DNA from 4 places in the Streptomyces sp. OZ13 genome. Region 1 is predicted to be linked to each of the others. Evidence: riboswitches for the same ligand, from Rfam matches in the RefSeq annotation. Region 1 holds a riboswitch; each other region holds the start of a gene.
The links. Region 1 has a riboswitch for cyclic di-AMP ahead of ACTMTU_RS03845 (M23 family metallopeptidase). Riboswitches for the same ligand answer to the same signal wherever they lie in the genome.
Positions count from the first base shown of each region.

Region 1 (5,801 bases):
GTCCGCCACACCGGCGCCGCCTCGGCGATCCGGGCCCCGGACCGCCGTGCGCCTCAGAGTGGCAGCAGGTCGGGGCGCTTGGCCTCCACATGATCGCCGGAGCTCTCGCCGCGGAGCCGCCGCCCGATCCAGGGCACCAGATACTCGCGCGCCCACTGGATGTCGTCCCGGCGCACCTCGAGCGTCCCTCGCGGGGGCAGCGGCGGCCACGGCTGGTCGGGGTCGGCGGGCACCTCGATCCCGAGGACCTGAGCGGCGCGCAGCGCGACCCTGGTGTGCCCCTCGGGCGACAGGTGGAGCCGGTCGGCGTCCCAAGCCCGCCGGTCCTGGACGGACTTGAGCGACCACAGGTCCAGCACGGGGCAGTCGTAGCGGTCGGCGATGGCCCGTACGTGGGCGGTGTACGTGGCGATCTTGCCGCGCAGATGCCGCAGGACCGGCACGTCCCGGGTGTCGAAGCCGGTGGTCACCATGACGGTGCCGACCGAGCCGGCGAGGTCGGCCACCGCGCGTTCGAAGCGTTCCGCGACGTCGTCGGGGTCGGAGCCGGGCCGGATGATGTCGTTGCCGCCGGCGCAGAAGGTCACCAGGTCCGGCGCGAGCTCGCGCGCCCTCGGCACCTGCTCCTCGACGATCTGGTCGAGGAGGCGGCCGCGTACGGCGAGGTTGGCGTACCGGAAGGAGTGCTCCGGCATCCGGTCGGCGAGCAGGACGGCGAACCGGTCCGCCCATCCGACGAATCTCCCGTCGGGCCCCGGGTCCCCCACGCCCTCGGTGAAGCTGTCACCGATCGCCGCGTACGACCCGAATACGCCACTGTTCTCTGTTCTCGAATCGTCTGCCACGGGAGCACATCTTTCCTTCACTGATGTGACCTACGCGACCGTAAGGAGGGGTTGACGCGCCGTGATCTTTACCACCCGTCAAATTCCGGCCGGGCCGGAATACGCGGAAGCCCCCGCTCCGCCTGATGCGGAACGGGGACTCACCGGTGGACCGGGTGCGACCGGACGGCTCAGAGGGAGACGCCGTGCTCACGCAGGTAGGCCAGCGGGTCGATGTCCGAACCGTACGAGGAGCCGGTGCGGACCTCGAAGTGCAGGTGCGGACCGGAGGAGTTGCCGGTCGAACCCGACAGTCCGATCTGCTGACCACCGGTCACCGACTGCCCGCTGGAGACGGCGAGCGAGGAGAGGTGGGCGTACTGGGAGTAGGTCCCGTCCGTGTGCTGGATGACGACCTCGTTGCCGTAGGCGCCGCCCCAGCCGGCGGAGACGACGGTACCCGCGCCGATGGCCTTGACGGAGCTGCCGGTGGGGGCGGCGAAGTCGACACCGGTGTGGTAACCGCTGGACCACATGGCACCGGACGCCCGGTACGGGGTGGTGACGCCCGCGTCGACGGGGGCGCTGAAGCCGGAACCGGACGCAGTGGTCGCGGCCTCCTTGGCGGGGGCCTCGGCCTTCGGCGCCTCGGCCTCCGGCGCGGCGGACCGCGAGTCGTCGCGCGACGGGCGGGACTGGGACTCGGAGCGGGGCTCCGGGTCGTTCGTCGCCTTGTTCTTCGCGCCGATCGTCAGCTCCAGACCCGGGTGGATCAGCGACGGGTCGGCACCGATGACACGGCGGTTGTCGTTGAAGAGCTGCTTCCAGCCGCCGCGGACGTCCTGCTCGTCGGCGATCTTCGACAGGTAGTCCCCGGCGACGACCGTGTAGGTCTTCGGTGCCTTCTTGGCGGCCGGGGCCGCCGCGGGTGCGGAGGCCGGGGCCGCGGCGGCGGCCTTCTCCGCTGGGGCCGGGGCCGCCGCCGGGGCGGCATTGGCCGTGGTGGCGCCGAACAGCGGGAGCGCGATGGCGGCGCCACCCGTACCGGCGACGACGAAGCCGCGGGTGATCGGGTTGGTCTTGGGACGGCGGTGCTTACCCTTCGCGGGCATGGCGCATTCCTCTCCGGCGCCTGCGAGGTGAGCTGTCGGGTTCGGGCTGGAGATGCCCGGTCGCACACTTGGTGCTACTTCACCCCAAGCCGTCCGGATTGTCCGGATACGGCGTACTACCTGGGTCCCCCGCTCCTGCCACGCGTGGATAGGTTCGAATTCCGGGCGGCGGCAGGATTAGGCGGTCCGTCCGGATTGAGCGTGACCGTAGGCGAGTCGGGCAGCGCGGGACAAGCCACGATTTTCCACGATCAATGACCGGCGCCCCGCCCTCGCGGATTCCCGGTCACCCTCCGTCGACAAGGGGCGGCCAATCGCCTTGCCGACCAAGGAATTCACATCAGCGCCACGGCCACAGAACGTCACGGATATGACGCTGCTCACGGGCCGGCGACCATCTCCCCTTCTTACGGGGCACGTTATGCGCAACCATCCAATTCGGACAGAAGGATCATTTAGCCACCTAATCCCGCACTTGCCCATCAAATCCCGCCACCCTTGCCCCACTTCGCCGTCCGGCGACTGAAGCCGTGACACCTGTCACTTCCGGCTCCCCGGACCGGGGCTCCCTCCCATCGCCCCCCGCGCCTTCTGCGCTCCGCCCGTTTCCGCGCCACCGGCCGGCCGGCCCCCTTTCGCAATTCCCCTGCTCGCTTGCGCGTAAGGCGAATTGGAACCGGTGGATCACATCCGCCGGAGCCGGATCACAGTGGCGTCGAGATCGCCCTTCAGTCCGGTGTGAATTCCGTGGTGAAGCAGCACCCCGCCCTGGTGGACCGCTCCGGTGTCCGCACACACGTAGGCCGCCGTCGCCTCGACGCCGCGCAGCCGGAGCGCCGGCGGCCGCTCGCCGTAGCGCTGGGCCTGGAGCAGCGCGAGCACCACCGTCTCGTCGCCCCGTACGTACTGCACGGCGCTGAGACCGCCCTGCGGGGTCCGCAGCCGGTACAGCTCGCCGTGCTGGACCACCGGCCTGATCTCCTTGTAGAGCCGGACCCAGTCGCGCGCCTCCGCCAGCTCCGCCTCGCTCCAGGCCGAGAGGTCTCCCCCGACGCCCAGCACGCCGGCCATGGCGCTCACGAACCGGAAGCGCAGACTGCTGCGGCGACCGTTGAGCTGGACGTTGGGGCTGTCGGTGACCCATGCCGCCATGACCCGGGCCGGGTGCAGCTGGCTGAAGCCGTGCTGGACGGTGAGCCGGTCCAGCGGGTCGGTGTTGTCCGACGTCCACACCTGGTCGGTGCGGGCGAGGACTCCCAGATCGATCCTGCCGCCCCCGCCGGAGCAGGACTCGAAGGCGACGGAGGGATGCGCCGCCCGCAGCCGGTCCAGCAGACCGTAGAAGCCTTCGACGTGCTCGGCCCACAGCTTCTGCGGGTACGGCTCCCCCGGCCAGCCCGCATCGGTGAAGCAGCGGTTGAAGTCCCACTTCACATAGTCGACGGGCGCGTCGGAAAGCAGTGCGTCGAGCTGCTCCCACAGGTGGGCCCGTACGTCCTCGCGCGCGAGGTTGAGCACCAGCTGGTTGCGGAACTCGGTCCTCGTCCGCCCCGGACGGTGCTGGATCCAGTCGGGATGCGCCCGGTAGAGGTCGCTGTCCTCGTTGACCATCTCCGGCTCCACCCAGATGCCGAACTGCATGCCGAGCGCGTGCACTTCGGCGGCCAGCGGCCCCAGCCCGTCGGGGAAGCGGTCCGGGTTCGGTGTCCAGTCGCCGAGCCCGGACCGGTCTCCGGTGCGCCGCCCGAACCAGCCGTCGTCCACGACGAACAGCTCGACCCCCATCGCGGCGGCCCGCCGCGCGAGCGCCGACTGCTGCTGCTGGGAGATGTCGAAGCCGGTGGCCTCCCACGAGTTGTAGAGCACCGGCCGCACCCGGTCGGCGCCGGGAATCACGTGGGCCAGCTGCCAGGCGTGCCAGGCCCTGCTCGCCCCGCCGAAGCCCCGGTCGCTCCAGAGGCCGGCGAAGACAGGCGAAATGTACCTCCCGCCAGGGGCGAGCCGCAGGAGCCCGGAGTCGTCGTGTCCCGCTCCTCCGGTGATCTGTACGGCCCCGTCCGGCAGCCGCTGCACACAGATCCGCCACGATCCGGACCAGCCGAGGGCGCAGCCGTACACCTCTCCGTGCTCCTCGGTGGCACCTTCCGCGTCCAGGGCCACCCAGGGCAGGTGCTGGTGACCGGTGTGGCCGCGCCGGCTGCCGATCGCCGCCTCCCCGTACGGGAGCGCGGTGCGCACGAGGCGGGATTCGGCGGCCCAGCGGCCGTGCAGCTGCGAGAGCCGCCATGCGTCCCTCAGCGGCAGCGTCCAGGCGGCGGCATCGGCCCGGAGCAGTTCGAGGTCGGGTCCGGCGCCCTCGTGGGCGACGGTGACCCAGCGTTCGATCACGTCGCTGTCGCCGCGCATTCGGTAGTGCAGGGTCAGGCCCAGGCCCACCAGCTCGTCGCGGAAGCGCAGGCGCAGCTCGTCGTCCTCCGCGGTCCAGCCGGCGAAGGTCCATTCCGTGCCGCGGACGCTCTCGCTCCTGACCGACAGTGCCGGGCGCACGAATCGCGGGCCGCCTTCCACGGGGTATTCCTCGCGGCCGTCGAGCGGGGACTCGAAGGGCCGGTACGGCGGCGGGCCCGCGGCCGCGAGGGCCGCCGCGGCGGCGGCCGGGATGCGCCCGCCCCAGTGGAGGTGCACGACCTCGTCCGCGTCGGTGAGGTGGAGGGCGTAGCTGCTCGTGGGGCCGGAGAGGACCCAGGTGCGCCCCTTGCCAACGTTCTCGATCATCTGACCCCTCGGATACTCACAGGACCGCACAGGCCCGCACATCATCCGCCCGGGCGGCCCGCGGCGGCAACGGCGCACAGGGGGCGCCGGCCACCGTGCGGGACGGCCGGGACGATTGGCCGATGAACGCGTGTCGTATGGTCGAGGCCGCGCCATCGCCCGGCGAACAGCGCCGGCGACTGTCCTCCGAAGGAGTCCCCGTGACGCAGCAGCTGCCGCAGGTCCCCTCTACAGAGCCCGAGCTGACCGGGGTCCGTAACTTCCGGGACGTGGGCGGCCTGCCGACGACGGACGGGCGGCGGGTGCGGCCCGGCAAGCTCTTCCGCAGCGGCCACCTGGCACACGCGACGGCGACCGACGCCGCGTTCCTGTCGACGCTCGGCCTCCACACGATCTTCGACTTCCGCAACGCGGCGGACCAGAAGCTCGAGGGGCCGGACATCGACCTGCCCGGGGTGCGCAACGTGAACCTGCCGCTGAGCGACCCCGCGGACGGCGCGGAGTTCTGGAAGATGGTCCGGGACGGGAATCTGGACCAGCTGAAGTCGATCCTCGCGGACGGCAAGGGCGCCGGCCGGATGATCGCCTCCTACCGGATGATCATCAAGGAGCGGACGGCGGAGCACAGCCGCGTGCTGCACGCCCTGGCCGAGGACAGCGTCCCCGCCCTGATGCACTGCGCTGCGGGCAAGGACCGCGCCGGCCTGTCGATAGCGGTGTCACTGCTCGCCGTCGGCGTGGAGCGCGACGCCATCGAGGCGGACTACCTCAAGTCCAACGACCCGCACCGCCGTTACAAGGTCCGGCGCAGCGGCAATGGACCTGACGCCATGTCACCCGAGGTGATGGAGCTGCTCAGCCCGCTCTTCGACGCCCGCGCCGAGTACCTGGCCGCGGCCTTCGAGGCCATCGAGGAGAACTGGGGCACGACGGAGCGGTACCTCACCGAGGGCCTGCGGCTGTCCCCGCAGACACGTGAACGTCTGCGGGATCGGCTGCTCGACCAGGGCTGAGCCCTCGCCCGTCACTGGTTCTGGCCGCCCACCAGGAACAGCAGGTAGAGGAACCCGGCGATGATGTGGCCGGCGAT
Region 1 covers NZ_JBQHCZ010000002.1:31,144-36,944, reverse strand. Annotated here, with positions in the region: gene ACTMTU_RS03850 (SGNH/GDSL hydrolase family protein) at 54-845, opposite strand; gene ACTMTU_RS03845 (M23 family metallopeptidase) at 1,016-1,936, opposite strand; cyclic di-AMP (ydaO/yuaA leader) riboswitch at 1,939-2,114, opposite strand; gene ACTMTU_RS03840 (alpha-galactosidase) at 2,621-4,711, opposite strand; gene ACTMTU_RS03835 (tyrosine-protein phosphatase) at 4,912-5,724, shown strand; gene ACTMTU_RS03830 (DUF6126 family protein) at 5,736-5,801, opposite strand, start outside.

Region 2 (5,801 bases), on a different contig from region 1:
TACGAACCGGTCGCCGAAGAAGAGACCGAAGCGGCCGACGGAAACGAGCAGGAGGGGACGGACCAGTGAGCGACGCTGCCGTGACCATGGACTTCCACCCGCAGCCGACCCCGGGCACCGCCCGGCCCTGGGCCTTCCCGGCCCCCGACCGCGGCACGCTGGACAACGGACTGACGGTGCTGCGCTGCCACCGTCCCGGCCAGCAGGTCGTGGCCGTCGAGATCTCGCTCGACGCTCCGCTGGACGCCGAGCCGGAGGGTCTCGACGGCGTCGCCACGATCATGGCGCGCGCCCTGTCGGAGGGCACGGACAAGCACTCCGCGGAGGAGTTCGCCGCGGAACTGGAGCGTTGCGGCGCCACCCTGGACGCGCACGCCGACCACCCCGGCGTCCGGGTCTCCCTCGAAGTGCCGGTCTCCCGGCTGCACAAGGCGCTCGGGCTGCTCTCCGAGGCACTGATCGCCCCCGCCTTCGAGGCCGGCGAGGTCGAGCGGCTGGTCCGCAACCGCCTCGACGAGATCCCGCACGAGACGGCGAACCCGGGCCGCCGGGCCGCCAAGCAGCTCTCCAAGGAGCTCTTCCCGGCCGAGCTGCGTGTCTCCCGGCCGCGCCAGGGCACGGAGGAGACGGTCGAGCGGATCGACGCGGCCGCCGTACGCGCCTTCTACGAGGCGCATGTACGGCCCGCCACCGCCACCGCGGTGATCGTCGGCGACCTCACCGGCATCGACCTGGACGCCGTCCTCGGCGACACGCTCGGGGCGTGGACGGGCGACAAGGCGGACCCGCGCCCGGTGCCCGCGATCACCGCCGACGACACCGGCCGTGTGGTCATCGTCGACCGCCCCGGTGCGGTGCAGACGCAGCTCCTCATCGGCCGCGTCGGCGGCGACCGCCACGACCGTGTCTGGCCCGCCCAGGTGCTCGGCACGTACTGCCTCGGCGGCACGCTGACCTCCCGCCTCGACCGGGTGCTGCGCGAGGAGAAGGGCTACACCTACGGTGTGCGCGCCTTCGGCCAGGTGCTGCGCTCCGCTCCGGACGGCTCCGGCGCCTCGATGCTCGCCATCAGCGGCTCCGTGGACACGCCCAACACCGGTCCGGCGCTCGATGACCTGTGGAAGGTGCTCCGTACGCTCGCTGCCGAGGGGCTCACGGACGCCGAGCGGGACGTCGCCGTGCAGAACCTGGTGGGCGTCGCCCCGCTGAAGTACGAGACGGCGGCGTCCGTGGCGGCCACGCTGGCCGACCAGGTCGAGCAGCACCTCCCGGACGACTACCAGGCACAGATGTACCTGCGTCTGGCGGAGACGGGCACGGTGGAGGCGACCGCGGCGGTCGTCAACGCCTTCCCGGTCGACCGGCTGGTGACGGTGCTCGTCGGCGACGCGTCGCAGATCGAGGAGCCGGTGAAGGCCCTCGGCATCGGTGAAGTGAGGGTCGTCACGGGCTGATCGGACGCCCCCCGGCGAGGACGACTCAAAAACGCGCATTGCGCGCGAACGGAACCCCGGCTTCGAATCGTTTGCCGGGGTTCCGTTCTATGTCCGATTTGCAGGACTGAGTGCCTGTCTGCCCTGTGGCATGCGCTACAAAACGGGCTGTCTGTTTGGTGATTGACGAACGGGTTGCCTAGCGTCGGTCCGGCTGTCCGCCTGGAGATCGTCGCGCCCGCGGCATCGGGCAGCCATCGCCGAGTCCCCGTCAGGCGCGAGCCTGGGGAGCCGGGGACCCACGTAGTCCCTGGGGTGAATCGGCCCTCCTTCGCCCGCGCGGAGGGGGCCGTAGGAGACCTTCCTGCTCCGAACCCGTCAGCTAACCCGGTAGGCGAGAAGGAAGGAAAGGACCAGCCTCTTCATGGCGTTCACCCGTGCCACCGGGAAGCATCGTGCCCCGAGCCGCCTGACGCGCAGGAGCGCGAACCTGGCCGGCGTCGCCGCCCTCGCCACCACCGGCGTCATCGGAACCCTCGCCTCCCCGGCGCTCGCCGCCGACACCGAGGCCCCCTCCGTCGAGGACACCGGCCTCACCCAGATCGTCTCCATGGGGTCGCTCGCCGACGAGATAGCCGACCAGGCCGCCGCCCAGGAGAGGGAGGCCCAGGAGGCCGCCGCCAAGGCCAGGGCGCAGGCGAAGGCCGAGGCCGAGGCGAAGGCGGAAGCCAGGCGCAAGGCCGAGGCGCGCGCCAAGGAGGCCCGCGAGGCCAAGGAGCGCGCCGCCCGCGAGGCCGAGCGCAAGCGGCTGAACTCCTTCCGGCTCCCGATCGCCGGTTCGTACGTGACCACCGGTTACCAGACCGGCGGAGCCCTCTGGTCCTCCGGCAGCCACTCCGGCGTCGACTTCCGCGCCGCCTCCGGCAGTTCCGTCGTGTCCGTCGGCTCCGGCACCGTCGTCGAGGCGGGCTGGGGCGGCGCGTACGGCAACAACGTCGTCATCCGGATGAACGACGGCACGTACACCCAGTACGGCCACCTGTCGTCCATCGGCGTCTCCGTCGGCCAGCAGGTCGCCCCCGGCCAGCAGATCGGCCTGTCCGGCTCGACCGGCAACTCGACCGGGCCGCACCTGCACTTCGAGGCCCGGACCACCGCCGAGTACGGCTCCGACATCGACCCGGTCGCCTACCTGCGCTCGCACGGCGTCGACGTCTGACCCTCGACCGCCCCCGGGCCCGCGCTCACCGTTCCGGCGCCCGGGCCGTGTTCGGCCCCACGTCCGGCGCCCGCGCCGCAGCCGCGCCCGGGCCGCACTCGTGGCGCCGTCCCGGCGCCCGAGACCCCCGTTCGGCGCGCGACCCGGCCGTCACGGATCCGCGGCCGCATGCTGCCGCGGATCCGTGACGGCCGGGTCGCGCCCACCGTCCGGCGCCCCGCGCTTCGTCTTCGAAGGCCCCCGGCTTCGCCGGGGGCCTTCTGCGCATTCCGCGGCGTTTCGGCCATTGAGTGATTGCCGTCTCCGTCAAGAGACTTCCATGGTTTTCACCCTGGCGTCGGAAAACCGCGTTCATTGCAATAGAGTCACGGGAACACGCGTCAATCGGCTGCGTTTCGCTCGGATCAATGCGGAGGTTCGGTCATGCGTATTCCCGCGCACTCGGTATGCACGGCGATCCGCGACGACATCGTCTCCGGGGTCCACGAGCGCGGCAGCCGGCTCACGGAGGAACACCTGGCACGCCGCTACGGCGTCTCCCGCGTCCCGGTGCGCGAGGCGCTGCGCACCCTGGAGTCGGAGGGCTTCGTCGTGACCCGCCGGCACGCCGGCGCCTGTGTGGCGGAGCCGACGGAGCAGGAGGCCGCCGACCTCCTGGAGATCCGTATGCTGCTGGAGCCGCTGGGCGCGGCGCGCGCCGCGCAGCGCCGCACGGAAGCGCATCTGCGGGTGCTGCGCGGCCTGGTGAGACTCGGTCAGGAGCGGGCGCGCCGGGGACAGGGCGAGGACTTGCGCTCGCTCGGCTCCTGGTTCCACGAGACGCTCGCGCAGTCCTGCGACAGTCCCGGGCTGACCGCGCTGCTGACCCAGTTGCGGCACAAGATCGCCTGGATGTACTCGGTGGAGCAGCCTCTCGCCCCGGTCGAGTCATGGGCGGAGCACGGCGCGATCGTCGACGCCGTGGCGCGCGGTGACGCGGAGCGGGCGCGCGCGCTGACGGCCGCGCACGCCGAGCGTGCCGCCGCGGCGCACCGGTTGCGCCGCACCGTGCGGGTGAGGACTTCGCAACATGCCGTAAACACCACGAGCGGCCGGAATTAACAGAGGGCGTATACAAAAGAAGGCGTGATGGGGTCGGCCTCTTCCCTGTTTTATTTTCCGTCCGAGCCCGGAACGCGAAATACCGAACGTGGTCCTGAAATGCAGAACCGCGGTGCTCCGGACCCGGAACACCGCGGCTTTTTCTGTGAATGGCGACGGGCGTCAGGGCCCGCCGGGCCCGGACCGTCCTCAGACCGTCTCGGGAAGCTCGTCGAGACCCTCGGCCACCAGCTTGGCCAGGCGGTCGAGGGCCGCCTCGGCGCCGTCCGCGTCGGAAGCGAGGACGATCTCCTCGCCACCCTGGGCGCCCAGGCCGAGCACGGCGAGCATCGAGGCCGCGTTGACCGGATTGCCGTCGGTCTTGGCGATCGTCACAGGGACGCCGGCAGCCGTCGCGGCACGGACGAAGATGGACGCGGGGCGGGCGTGAAGGCCCTCGGCCCAGCCGACATTGACGCGGCGCTCAGCCATGGTGTTGCCCTTCAAGTCTTAGCGGGTTGTCTAGACCAGTCTCTCATGTGTCCCGGCGTGCTCCCCGCCCCACCCTGCCGGGGGTGCGGGCCGCCGTCGGCACCCTCAGACTGCCCGCGCGCAACCGCCTCCGCGACCGGTGGCCGCGCGTAGGCTTTCCCCCATGCAGACCTCGCAGGAGCACGCCTACCCCGCTCACTGGGAAGCAGACGTGGTGCTGCGCGACGGCGGCACCGCCCGGATCAGGCCCATCACGCCAGAGGACGCCCACCGGCTGGTCAGCTTCTACGAGCAGGTCTCGGACGAGTCGAAGTACTACCGCTTCTTCGCCCCCTACCCGCGGCTCTCCGACAAGGACGTCCACCGGTTCACGCACCACGACTACGTCGACCGGGTCGGACTCGCGGTGACGGTCGGCGGCGACTTCATCGCCACGGTCCGCTACGACCGCATCAACGCGCAGGGCCGGCCGGCGAGCGCCCCCGCGGACGAGGCGGAGGTCGCCTTCCTCGTTCAGGACGCGCACCAGGGGCGCGGTGTCGCGTCCGCGCTGCTCGAGCACATCGCGGCGGTGGCGCGGGAGCGGGGCATCCGGCGCTTCGCCGCCGAGGTGCTGCCCGCCAACAACAAGATGATCAAGGTGTTCCGGGACGCCGGATACACACAGCGGCGCAGCTTCGAGGACGGATCCGTCCATCTGACCCTCGACCTCGAACCGACGGCGGAGTCCCTCGCCGTGCAGCGCGGACGCGAGCAGCGCGCCGAGGCGCGCTCGGTCCAGCGGCTGCTCGCTCCCGGCTCCGTGGCCGTCGTCGGCGCAGGCCGGCTGCCCGGCGGTGTCGGACGCACCGCGCTGCGCAACCTCCTGGACGGCGGGTTCACGGGCCGGGTGTACGCGGTCAACCGCGCTTTCCCGCAGGAGCAGCGCGAGATCGACGGTGTGCCCGCCGTCCGGTCGGTCGGCGAGATCTCCGAGCCCGTCGACCTGGCGGTCGTCGCCGTCCCGGCGGAGCGGGTGCCCGACGTGGTCGCGGACTGCGGCGAGCACGGAGTGCAGGGGCTCGTGGTGCTGAGCGCCGGATACGCGGAGAGCGGCCGGGCGGGACGGGAGCGCCAGCGCGAGCTGGTGCGGCAGGCCCGCTCGTACGGAATGCGGATCATCGGGCCCAACTCGTTCGGGATCATCAGCACCTCGGACGCCGTCCGGCTCAACGCCTCACTGGCCCCCGAGGCCCCCGTGCCCGGGCGGATCGGCCTGTTCACCCAGTCCGGGGCGATCGGCATCGCGCTGCTGTCGGGACTCCACCGGCGCGGCGCGGGCCTGTCCTCGTTCATCTCCTCCGGCAACCGCGCGGACGTCTCCGGCAACGACTTCCTCCAGTACTGGCACGAGGACCCGGACACCGATGTCGTCCTGATGTACCTGGAGTCCATCGGCAACCCCCGCAAGTTCACCCGCCTCGCCCGCCGGACCGCCGCGGTCAAGCCGGTCGTGGTGGTCAAGGGGGCTCGGCACAGCGGCAGCGTGCCGCCGGGCCACGCGGTGCCGTTCACCCGTATCCCGGACGCGACCGTCG
Region 2 covers NZ_JBQHCZ010000018.1:42,897-48,697, reverse strand. Annotated here, with positions in the region: gene ACTMTU_RS30415 (M16 family metallopeptidase) at 1-69, shown strand, start outside; gene ACTMTU_RS30410 (M16 family metallopeptidase) at 66-1,454, shown strand; cyclic di-AMP (ydaO/yuaA leader) riboswitch at 1,682-1,844, shown strand; gene ACTMTU_RS30405 (M23 family metallopeptidase) at 1,858-2,652, shown strand; gene ACTMTU_RS30400 (GntR family transcriptional regulator) at 3,076-3,753, shown strand; gene ACTMTU_RS30395 (HPr family phosphocarrier protein) at 3,943-4,224, opposite strand; gene ACTMTU_RS30390 (bifunctional acetate--CoA ligase family protein/GNAT family N-acetyltransferase) at 4,388-5,801, shown strand, end outside.
Region 2: it holds a riboswitch for cyclic di-AMP, as region 1 does, so the genes downstream of both, ACTMTU_RS30405 (M23 family metallopeptidase) here and ACTMTU_RS03845 (M23 family metallopeptidase) in region 1, are expected to answer to the same signal.

Region 3 (5,801 bases), on a different contig from region 1:
CCGTGGTGGCGTCGACGACCAGGACGACGCAGCCGGTGAGCGGCACGGGCGCGTAGGACGCTGCGAGGGACACGGCCGGCTCCTTAGGGAGTTCGCGACAGACTTGGGACGGTCCTGATTCCTGCCGCCCTGTCAAGAAGATCGATCAGCGGGTAACGTGCGGAAAGCGTGCAGAGGGTGAAAGGAACTCACTGTCGGCGGGTGTGTGCGGGTCGGCCGAAGGGCGTTCCGAGGGGCCCTGAACACGTGGATGAATAAACGTTCAACCGTGGTAAAGGGGGAAACACCACGTGGATGAAGTTTCGTCATTGGATCAAGAGACCCTCGCGGTCTACCGCGCGATCCTGTTCCACAAGGAATACGACCCGAAGCGGCTCGCGGACCTCGTGGACAGCACCTGTGAGGAAGTCGAGGCGGCACTCGACCGGCTGTCCCAACTCTCCCTCCTCGCGCCGTCCCACGTCACGCCCGGCCAGCTGCGGGCGGTGAACCCGTCGCTCGGTCTGAAGGTCCTGCTCCAGCGGGAAGAACGTGAGCTGGCCTGGCGCCAGCAGCGGATCGAGCAGAACCGTGCCGCCCTCGCCGCGCTCGCCGCCGAGTACACCGCCTCCGGCTGGGCCGGAAACCTCGACGGCACCGAGCTTCTCGACAACGTCGACGACATCCGGATCCGCCTCGAGGCCCTCGCCGAGTCCTGCACGCGGGAGTCTCTCGCGTTCCACCCCGACAACACCCTCACCGAGGGATCGGTCGAGGCGGGCCGGCCCCTCAACGAGCGGGCGCTCGCACGAGGTGTGCGCTTCCGCTCCATCTACCTGGACAGTGTCGCCAACGACCGCGTCACCAAGGCGCACGCCCAGTGGATGGCGGAGCGGCAGAGCGAGATACGCACCTCGCCGACCCTGCCGATGCGGCTGCTCATCGTCGACACGTCGGCCGCGATCGTCGCCGGCCTCCCCGGCCAGGCCCAGCCCTCGGCACTGCTGTTCAGCAGTCCCCCGGTGGTCCTCGCCATGCGGGCGCTGTTCGAGGCGTACTGGGAGCACGCGAGCCCCATGGACGCCCCGGTCTCCCGGGCCGGCGGACTGACACCGCAGGAGCGCAAGTTGCTCCAGCTGCTCGCCACCGGACTGACCGACGAGGCCGTGGCGAGGGCGCTGGGCATCGGCGTGCGCACCGAGCGGCGGATCGTCGCCGAACTCATGGAACGGCTCGGGGCGTCCAGCCGGTTCGAGGCCGGCGTGCAGGCCACCCGGCGGGAGTGGATCTGACGCCGGTCCCTGCGCGCCGCCGGCACGGTGCCCGCGACGGTCCTCGCGGACCTGGAGGTCCTCATCGTTGTCGTCATCGCAATCGTCATCGTCGGCTCCGGTGCGGTTACGGCCAGACGAAGTCGTCGGGCGCGCCCGGCCGCCCGGGGAGGCCCGGAAGGGTGGGCAGGGAGGGCCACACGACGTCGTCCGGCAGGTCCGGCGGCGTCGGCCAGACGAAGTCGTCCGTGGAGGCCGGCGCCGTCCGCGGCGCCTCGGCCGCCTGCGCCGGGGAGGCCAGCAGGATGCCGCCCAGGAACGCGGCGGCGACGGCGGATGCGGCGGCGGTACAACGGGTGGCACGGGACATGGAGGGTCTCCATTCGTGAGTACGGGTGCGGCGTACGTTCCGTTCCGGTGTCCTGTGGCGGCCGGTCCGTTGCTGCCGTCCGGCGCCTGACATGAGGTAATCACCGGGAGGGGCCGGCTGTCCGTATTCAGCCAGGCCAGGAAGCTGCACGGCAGGGAGTTGCCTGGCACCGCCGGGCGCGCGTGCCGGGTGGCGGGGCGCGCCCCGCGCGGTTCCCGCAGAGCTGTGACCTGCGCCTTTCGGCCGCACAGCCGTTGTGCTCGGCCCGCCGGCGGTGTGTTCGCACCGCACACCGCCGACATCGGCGCGGACACATCAACGCGCCATCGTCCGCCGGAGCCGTCGCCTCCACGGTGGCACACGGCACCTCGGGAGCCGCTCGAGAGCCGCTCGAGCCGGGCGCCCGGCGGCCGTGTCCACGGTTCCGGGGGAGCAGGCCGGTCGCTTCCCGTCCGAGCCCGGTCGCTTCCCGCCGGTGCCGCTCGCGTCGGCCTCCCGGTGCCGCGCGGGCTCCTCCCTGCCGCCCGGCACCCTCATCTCACCGGCGAACAGGACCACGGGCAAGGGCCACGTGCGGGGCGCGTACAAGGCACGTGCGGGCGGGCACGCCGTCTCGGGCGGCACGCGCGGCGCTGCGGCACGTGCGGGGCACGCTCGTTTCGTGCGGCACGTGCGGCACGTGCGGCCGGTTCCGGACACGGCCACGGGCCGGTGCCCGGAACGCCGTGGGGCGTCCCGGGCACCGGCCCGTCAGGTCTGGTCGGCCGGTCGGCCGCCGCGCGGGTCCCGTCAGTAGGGGCCGTTCACGTTGTCGATCGAGCCGTACCGGTCGGCGGCGTAGTTGCACGCGGCGGTGATGTTGGCGACCGGGTCGTACAGGTCGAAGGACGTGCCCTCGACGTGGTAGGCGTCGAAGGTGGGCTGGATGACCTGGAGCAGGCCCTTGGAGGGCGTGCCGTTGACGGCGTTGATGTCCCAGTTGTTGATGGCCAGCGGGTTGCCGGAGGACTCACGCATGATGTTGCGGTGGATGCCTTCGTAGCTTCCCGGGATGCCGTGCTGGGCCATGATGTCCAGCGACTCGCGGATCCAGCCGTCGAGGTTGTTGGCGTAGGCCGGCTTCGCGGGGGCCGCGGCGGCCTGGACCGCCGGGGCGCTCGTGCGCTCGGAGCGGTCCGCGCGGGCGGTGTCGGCGGCGCGCTCGGACGTCTCGGCCTCTTCCGTGGCCTTCGGAGCGGCCTTCTCCTTGGCCTGCGGCTTCGCCTTCGGCTCGGCCTCGGCCTCGGCCTTGGCGCCGATCGTCAGCTGGAGACCGGGGTGAATCAGCGCCGGGTCCGCTCCGACGGCCTTCCGGTTGTCCTTGTAGAGCTGCTTCCAGCCGCCGTTCAGAGAATGCTCTTCGGCGATCTTGTAAAGCGAGTCACCGGCGACCACGGAATACGTGACGGTGCCGGCCTTCTGCGCGACGGCCTGCGCGGCCGCGGCGAAGGTCGTGGCGGGAGCGACGGTCCGCTCCACCACGGCGGGGGCCGCCGCGGGTGCCGCCTGAGCAGCGGTGCCGCCGATGAGCGGCAGGGCGAGCGCGGCGCCGCCCGTGCCGGCTGCGACGAATCCACGGGTCAGCGAACGGGACTTGGGACGACGGTGCTTACCCTTTGCGGGCATGGCGAATTCCTCTCCGTCGCCTGCGAGGTGAGCTGTCGGGTTCGGGCTGGAGATGCCCGGCCGCAGGTGAATGCGGCTTAACCCCGAGCCGTTCCGGATTCCGGTACGGCGACTTACCTGGTTCCCCCGCTCCTGCCGTACGTGAAGTGAGTGCGGTTGCGGATTCCGGACGGCGGCAGGATTCGGCGGTCCACCCGGATTGACGGTGACCGTAAGCGAGAGCGTCCCCGGGAAACAAGTGCCGAATTCCACATCACAATCCGAATGGGGCTTCCTCGCGCGGATTTTCAATTTGTCAGTTCCGCGTCAAAGAACTCAAAGCCCTTACCGGGAAAGGGAAGCACCTCTTCCGGCATCCTCGCCACGGTGACCGGCCGGGTGACCGACATCACGGGCTCCCTGTGCAACCATCCTGACCGCCATAGCCCTACAAGAACGCCAACTCACAACAACAAGGCCCAATTAGACTTAACGAGCAAGACGGTAAAACAAGCCATATAGGACATCCGGTGCCGAACGTGCCCTCCAGAAGGGGCCGATCGGCCACGGGTCCCGGCCGCCACATCCGCCGACCGGGACCCGGGCCTCGCGTCCTCAGCCCCCTGTGGTGCAGGTCTCACCGCCCGAGGTGAAGGCGGCCGGTGCGGTGTTGCGGCCCGACCAGCTGCCGGTGAATCCGAAGGACACCGACGCGCCCGCGGCCACCTTGCCGTTCCAGGAGACGTTCTCGGCCGTCACCTCGGCGCCGCTCTGGCGGTGGGCGGCGTTCCACATCTGGCCGACCGTCTGCCCGTCGGGGAAGCTCCACCGCAGCTGCCAGCCGTCCAGGGCGGCGCTGCCCGAATTGGTCAGCGTGACATCGGCCTGGAAGCCGCCGGACCACTGGTTGGTGATCTTGTAGGCGACCGAGCATCGCGCGTCCCCCGGCGGGTCCGGGTCGGGGTCGGGCCCCGGACCGGGGTCGGTGCCGCCACCGTCCGACGACTCGCCGTACTGGATGCCGCGCCCGTTGGTCGACACGTACACCCGCCCGTAGACCCGCGGGTCGCCGGTGATCGAGGCGCCGGTCCAGCCCCACTGGTGCGCGTCGTCGTTGATCCGCGTCCAGTCGGCGCCGCCGTTCGTGGACCGGAAGATGCCGCGCACCCCGCCGATCTTCGCGCTGACGAAGATCGTCTGGTACGAGGCGCCGGGAGCCGCCTTGCCGAAGCCCACGGCGTCCGCCTGCTCGACCCCCTCGACCTTCCGGAAGGTCACGCCCGAGTCGGTCGAGTGCCACAGTCCGTACGTCCCTGAGGCCGTGCCGCCCGCGAGCCACACGTCGCCCTCCACGCCGGGCACGGCCTTGAAGCGGACGTTGCCCTCCTGCGGCAGACCGCTCGACGCCCTCGCGGTGAACGTGGCGCCGCCGTCCTGCGACACGTAGAAGGTGCCGGCCTTGTACCCGTAGAACTTCTTCGGGTTCTTACGGTCCGACTCCACCGTCGCGCCGGCGGGGATCCCGGTGGACGCCTTCCACGAGCTGCCGTACCCGGTGGTGTGGTGCACGCCGGTGCCGTCCGGGCTCCAGACGAAGCCGCTGCCGTCCGCGGCGGCGGCGACCGTTCCTCCGCCCGTCACGCCGGCAGGCTGCGAGGCCTGGAACCAGTTGGCCCCGTTGTCCGTGGAGAAGCCGATGTGCGGGGCGGCGTCGGCGTTTCCGACCCGTACGACCGTGGCGGGCGCCGCCTCCGCGAAGTCCAGGCTCGTGGTCGACGAGAGGTTCGGGGAGGTGAACATCAGAGGCGGCACGGCGCCGAGGTCGGTGTGCCGGAAGCCGCCGATGTCACCGAGGGCGCTCAGCAGCGGCGCGCCCGACGGCGGGCTCACCAGGTCGTTGACGGCCGTCTCCTCGAGCCCCTTCACCATGGGCGTGATGGTGATCCGTCCGCCGGAGTCCCAGGTCCGCAGGTTCTCCGTGCCGTAGATCGTGGCTCCCGTGCCGTACATCATCCGGTCCGAGTCGAACGGGTCGATCTCCAGGGCCTCCGTCATCCAGCCCAGCTTGGGCGTGACCTCGGGAGGGGAGGGGTTCGCGCCCCAGGAGAGCCAGGGCACGGACGAGATGTCCTGCGTGTAGCGGAAGGAGCGGTCGGGGTAGCTGGTGTAGTCCCAGGCCCTGGTCCAGGTCTCACCGCTGTCCGTGGAACGGAAGATCTGCGTGTCGGGCCACCAGGAGCTGTAGGCCGTGGCCATCAGGGTGCCGGGCCGCTGCCGGTCGACGCTCAGCCCGCTGAAGCCGGAGTAGGTGTCGGCCTCGGCGGTCGGGCTGGTGTCCTTCCACTCGCCGGTCGCCGTGTCGTAGCGCGCGATGCGGCCCTTGGCCCCGTCGTACGGGCCGCCGGTGTCGCTCAGGGTCAGATGGAGATGGCCGGTGGCGGAATCGAGGACGCCCTTGTGGGCCAGATAACCCGTCGGCTGTCCGGGGATCCGCGACCAGGTGGCACCACCGTCCGTCGAGCGGTAGACGGTGTTCT
Region 3 covers NZ_JBQHCZ010000008.1:54,613-60,413, reverse strand. Annotated here, with positions in the region: gene ACTMTU_RS19525 (SDR family NAD(P)-dependent oxidoreductase) at 1-73, opposite strand, end outside; gene ACTMTU_RS19520 (helix-turn-helix transcriptional regulator) at 309-1,271, shown strand; gene ACTMTU_RS19515 (hypothetical protein) at 1,378-1,620, opposite strand; gene ACTMTU_RS19510 (transglycosylase SLT domain-containing protein) at 2,410-3,285, opposite strand; cyclic di-AMP (ydaO/yuaA leader) riboswitch at 3,288-3,448, opposite strand; gene ACTMTU_RS19505 (cellulose binding domain-containing protein) at 3,880-5,801, opposite strand, start outside.
Region 3: it holds a riboswitch for cyclic di-AMP, as region 1 does, so the genes downstream of both, ACTMTU_RS19510 (transglycosylase SLT domain-containing protein) here and ACTMTU_RS03845 (M23 family metallopeptidase) in region 1, are expected to answer to the same signal.

Region 4 (5,801 bases), on a different contig from region 1:
ACCCCGGTAACGTCGAGGGGTGAACGACCCGACCGACCGGAACGCCGCTCCCGAACTCTTCACCTGGGAGTTCGCGACCGATCCCTACCCCGCCTACGCCTGGCTGCGCGAGCACTCGCCGGTGCACCGGACCCGGTTGCCCAGCGGAGTGGAGGCATGGCTGGTCACCCGGTACGCCGACGCCAAGCAGGCCCTCGCCGACCAGCGGCTCTCGAAGAATCCCGCGCATCACGACGAACCGGCGCACGCCAAGGGGAAGACGGGCATCCCGGGCGAGCGCAAGGCGGAGCTGATGACGCATCTGCTGAACATCGACCCGCCGGACCACACCCGGCTGCGCCGGCTGGTCTCCAAGGCGTTCACCCCGCGCCGTGTGGCCGAGTTCGCGCCGCGGGTGCAGGAGCTGACGGACCGGCTCATCGACTCCTTCGCGGCGAAGGGGGAGGCGGACCTGATCCACGAGTTCGCCTTCCCGCTGCCCATCTACGCCATCTGCGACATGCTCGGCGTCCCGCGCGAGGACCAGGACGACTTCCGTGACTGGGCGGGAATGATGATCCGCCACGGGGGCGGTCCGCGCGGCGGCGTCGCCCGCTCGGTGAAGAAGATGCGCGGATACCTCGCGGAGTTGATCCACCGTAAGCGGGAGGAACCGGGGGACGACCTCATCTCGGGGCTCATCAAGGCGTCCGACCACGGTGAGCACCTCACCGAGAACGAGGCCGCGGCGATGGCCTTCATCCTGCTCTTCGCCGGCTTCGAGACCACCGTGAACCTCATCGGCAACGGTGTGTACGCGCTGCTGCGCAACCCCGGCCAGCGCGAGCGCCTCCAGGCGTCGCTCGCCGCGGGCGAGAGCGAGCTGCTCGCCACCGGCGTCGAGGAACTGCTGCGCTACGACGGCCCGGTGGAGCTCGCGACTTGGCGGTTCGCCACCGAACCGCTCACCGTCGGCGGGCAGCGGATCGCTGCCGGCGACCCGGTCCTCGTCGTGCTCGCGGCCGCCGACCGCGACCCCGAACGCTTCGACGCGCCGGACACGCTCGACCTGTCCCGGCGTGACAACCAGCATCTGGGGTACGGGCACGGCATCCATTACTGCCTCGGCGCGCCGCTCGCCCGGCTCGAGGGGCAGACCGCGCTCGCCACGCTGCTCCGCAGAATGCCTGACTTGCGGCTTGCGGGAGATCCGGCCGATTTGCGGTGGCGTGGGGGACTCATCATGCGTGGATTGCGCACTCTGCCCGTTGAGTTCACACCTGAAACGAACTGACGCCGCGTCAATTCTGTGACTTTCACGTGATCTCCGCTGCATCGACTTGTGACTCGCGTTCGAATACGGCTACGTTCACCGTCGACTCGGCACGCAACAGCAGGCCGCAGGTTTCCCAGCTGTCACGCGAAAGGCAACCGCATGCTCTCCGGGAACGGACGACACCGCCGACCCCGCCAGGCTCCGGCCCTCATCGTCGCGGCAGGGGTGACCGGTTCGGCCATCGCCATTCCGCTGCTCGGCGCGGGCTCGGCCTCGGCCGCGGACGCGAGCACGTGGGATCGCGTCGCGGAGTGCGAGAGCGGCGGCGCCTGGAGCGCCGACTTCGGCAACGGCTTCTACGGCGGACTCCAGTTCTCCGAGGAGGTCTGGGCCGCGTACGGCGGCACCGCGTACGCGCCGAGCGCCGACCTCGCCAGCCGCTCGCAGCAGATAGCGGTCGCAGAGAAGGTGCTCGCCGCCGAGGGCCCGCAGGCGTGGCCCGCGTGCGGGCCGCTCGCGGGGCTCGTCGACGACGGCACGGACACCGGCGTCGATCCCGGCATCCTGCCGCTGCCGCAGCAGAGCGAAGCGCCGGCCGCTGAGCCGTCCGAGGACGCCTCCGGCACGGACACGCCGGCCGACGCCACGGACAGCGGGACCCTCGAGGACTCTTCCGGCGGTCCGGGCGGGACCGGAGCGCCGGACGGCGCGGACGCGTCCGCGCCGTCCCGTGACGCCGGTGACGCGCCGGACTCCACGGACGGGACCACCACGGCTCCGGATGCTCCCGACGCGTCCGACGGCGTCACGGACGCTGCTCCCTCCGACGAGGCGACGAGCGGCGGCGGCAAGCACCGCGGCGCTCCCGCCGACGACGAGGCGGAAACGGGCAATGCGGAAGAGGGTCGCGAAAGTGGCCGTCATGCCTCACGTGGTGAAAGTTCAGGTCGTAATGGTGTCGACGAGGCAACCCGCCCCGACGCCTACACGGTTCAGCCCGGCGACAACCTGTGCGACATCGCCGCCGAGAAGGACGTGCCCGGCGGTTGGCCGGCGCTCTACGAGGCGAACGAGGAGACCGTCGGGGCCGACCCGGACCTCATCCTGCCCGGTCAGAGCCTCGATCTCGGCCTGAACCGGGTCTAGTTCGCGTAGCGTTTCGCGGGCTTATGTCCGTTGTGTGCGAGTGAGACAAGGGTCTCTTTGCTGCAACTGCGGCAAATCCCCCTGCGAATTCGCCCACTCCGCCCCTCACCTGCGAAAACGGACACTCATAGGTGGCCGGTTCGGGCGATTTCTCCCCGATGTTCGACTTTGAACATCGGGGAGTCGTGTGTCTACCGTCTGAACCGTTCGCCATCGCGGGCACCGTCGACCGATACGCCGAATCCTGCCGTCGGTCGGGGGGAACAGTCGTCGCTCAGAGCGCCGAAGGCAGGAGCGGGGGACCCAGGTAAGTGCCGGGCCCGTGAGCCGAGATCGCGAGAGGCCGACCGTACGTCGAGGTCGGCCGGACCGTGGAGACCGGCGGAACGGAACCGGCTGGGGGTGAAGACCGCGCGTCAGTGACGTGCGGCCGGGCAACTCACAGGCCCGAACCCGACAGCTCACCTCGCAGGCGTCGGTGAGGAGATAGCTCCATGCTGCGTTCTTCCGGCAACGCCAAGCACCGCCGCGCTTCCAGGACGACCCGTATCGCCGCCTTCGTCGGCATCACCGGTGCGGCCGTCGCCGCGCCGCTGCTCGGTGCGGGCACCGCCTCCGCCGCCACCACGGCCGAGTGGGACGCCGTCGCCCAGTGCGAGTCCGGCGGCGACTGGTCCATCAACACCGGCAACGGCTACTACGGCGGCCTGCAGTTCTCCACCTCGACTTGGGCCGCGTACGGCGGCACCGCGTACGCCGCGACCGCCGACCAGGCGTCCAAGTCCCAGCAGATCGAGATAGCCGAGAAGGTCCTGGCCGGCCAGGGCAAGGGCGCCTGGCCGAGCTGTGGCGTCGGCCTGTCCAACGCTGCCAACGACGCCGGCTCCGCCGAGGCCGAGCCCACCGAGCCGGCCCAGGAGCGCGCCGAGGCCCCCACCACGCGCTCCGAGCGCGCCGAGGCCCCGGCGAAGAACGCCGCTGCCGAGGCCAAGTCCTTCAAGAAGGGCGACGGCGAGTACAAGGTCAAGGCCGGCGACACCCTGAGCACCATCGCCGAGGCCGAGAAGGTCAAGGGCGGCTGGGAGAAGCTCTTCGAGCTGAACAAGGACATTGTCGAGGACGCCGACGTGATCCACCCGGGTCAGCAGCTCCACCTGAGCTGACCCACCCCTTCCTCCCACGGTCCGGCGGTCGTGGGAGGCCACCCGTCTTCCGAACGGGATCCGAGCACCCCGGTCCGGCGCACCTTCCCCCGAACGCGCCGGGCCGGGGTTCGGTCCGTCGAGGGCCAGGGCCCGAATGCCGGTTACCCACAGGTAGATACCGCCCTGTTTGCCCCGTCCCAAGGGTCTTGATGCCCTTTTTCGTCCCAGGGGGCGGGCATCGGCCGGCCTTTGCCCCCGAGGCGGTTAGGCTCTTGCCGCAAGGCCAAGCAGACCTCTGCACTTTTTCTCGCGTCACATCCCAGAAGGAGATGCTCGTGCCGTCCATCGACGTCGTCGTAGCCCGGGAAATCCTGGACTCCCGAGGTAACCCCACGGTCGAGGTCGAGGTTGGCCTCGACGACGGCAGCACGGGTCGTGCTGCAGTTCCGTCCGGCGCCTCCACCGGTGCGTTCGAGGCTCTCGAGCTTCGCGACGGTGACCAGAACCGCTACCAGGGCAAGGGTGTCGAGAAGGCCGTCCTCGCCGTCATCGAGCAGATCGGCCCGGAGCTCGTCGGTTACGACGCCACCGAGCAGCGGCTGATCGACCAGGCGATGTTCGACCTGGACGCCACCCCGGACAAGTCCTCCCTCGGCGCCAACGCCATCCTCGGCGTCTCCCTCGCCGTGGCGCACGCCGCCTCCGAGGCCTCGGACCTGCCGCTCTTCCGCTACCTGGGCGGCCCGAACGCGCACCTGCTGCCCGTTCCGATGATGAACATCCTGAACGGCGGCTCGCACGCCGACTCCAACGTGGACATCCAGGAGTTCATGATCGCGCCGATCGGCGCCGAGTCCTTCTCCGAGGCCCTTCGCTGGGGCACCGAGGTCTACCACACCCTCAAGAAGGTCCTGAAGCAGAAGGGCCTGTCCACCGGTCTCGGCGACGAGGGCGGCTTCGCGCCGAACCTCGACTCCAACCGCGCCGCCCTGGACCTCATCCTCGAGGCCATCAAGGAGGCCGGTTACGCCCCGGGCAAGGACATCGCGCTCGCGCTCGACGTCGCCGCGTCCGAGTTCTACAAGGACGGCTCGTACGAGTTCGAGGGCAAGTCCCGCTCGGCCGCCGAGATGACCGAGTACTACGCGGAGCTCGTCGACTCCTACCCGCTGGTCTCCATCGAGGACCCGCTGTTCGAGGACGACTGGGCCGGCTGGCAGGCCATCACCGAGAAGCTCGGCGCCAAGGTGCAGCTCGTCGGCGACGACCTGTTCGTCACCAACCCGGAGCGCCTGGCCCGCGGCATCGAGGAGAACGCCGCGAACGCCCTGCTCGTGAAGGTCAACCAGATCGGTTCGCTGACCGAGACCCTCGACGCCGTCGAGCTCGCCCAGCGCAACGGCTTCAAGTGCATGATGTCCCACCGCTCCGGCGAGACCGAGGACGTCACCATCGCAGACCTGGCCGTCGCCACCAACTGCGGCCAGATCAAGACCGGCGCCCCGGCCCGCTCCGAGCGCGTCGCCAAGTACAACCAGCTGCTGCGCATCGAGGAGATCCTCGACGACGCGGCGGTGTACGCGGGCCGCAGCGCGTTCCCGCGGTTCCGCTTCGCGGACCAGTAGGCGCAGCAGGTACGAGGGCTGATCGTCCCGACGATCACCGCCTGACGCCCTGTCGTCCGTACGTCCCCGGCCGCGGTCCCGTACCGTGTCCGGGGACGTACGCGTGTGAAGGGGAGGCGAGAGGAATGGCACGCACGCCGGACGCGGACCGGTTCTCCACCGCGACCAGGCTGCGGCTGCTCGGCGAGCAGACCGCCGCCCGTGTCTACCGGTCCCAGAACCGCCGCCAGGCCCGCCGCTCCCGCCTCACCGGACGCGCGGCCTTCCTCGCCCTCGTCGTCTGCTCGCTCGTCGTCGCACTCGCCTACCCGATGCGCCAGTACGTCTCGCAGCGGGCCGAGATCGCCGAGCAGGAACGGCTGATGGACGAGGCCCGTAAGAGCGTCGAGCAGCTCAAGGACGAGAAGGCGCGTCTCGAGGACGACATGTACATCCGGCGGCTGGCGCGCGAGCACCTGCACTACGTCCTGCCCGGGGAGACCGGATACACCATGATCGATCCGGAGGCCGCCGAGCAGCAGCAGGAAGAGGGCGGTGCGGCCGACCGGCCCTGGTACTCGAACGTATGGAACGGCGTGGACAGCGCCGACGGCCCGCAGCACGGTTAAGTCAGCGAACAAGGCAGGCATG
Region 4 covers NZ_JBQHCZ010000021.1:33,102-38,902, forward strand. Annotated here, with positions in the region: gene ACTMTU_RS32385 (nucleoside triphosphate pyrophosphohydrolase) at 1-23, shown strand, start outside; gene ACTMTU_RS32390 (cytochrome P450 family protein) at 20-1,273, shown strand; gene ACTMTU_RS32395 (transglycosylase family protein) at 1,415-2,401, shown strand; cyclic di-AMP (ydaO/yuaA leader) riboswitch at 2,754-2,891, shown strand; gene ACTMTU_RS32400 (transglycosylase family protein) at 2,896-3,564, shown strand; gene eno (phosphopyruvate hydratase) at 3,876-5,171, shown strand; gene ACTMTU_RS32410 (FtsB family cell division protein) at 5,297-5,779, shown strand; gene ACTMTU_RS32415 (DUF501 domain-containing protein) at 5,799-5,801, shown strand, end outside.
Region 4: it holds a riboswitch for cyclic di-AMP, as region 1 does, so the genes downstream of both, ACTMTU_RS32400 (transglycosylase family protein) here and ACTMTU_RS03845 (M23 family metallopeptidase) in region 1, are expected to answer to the same signal.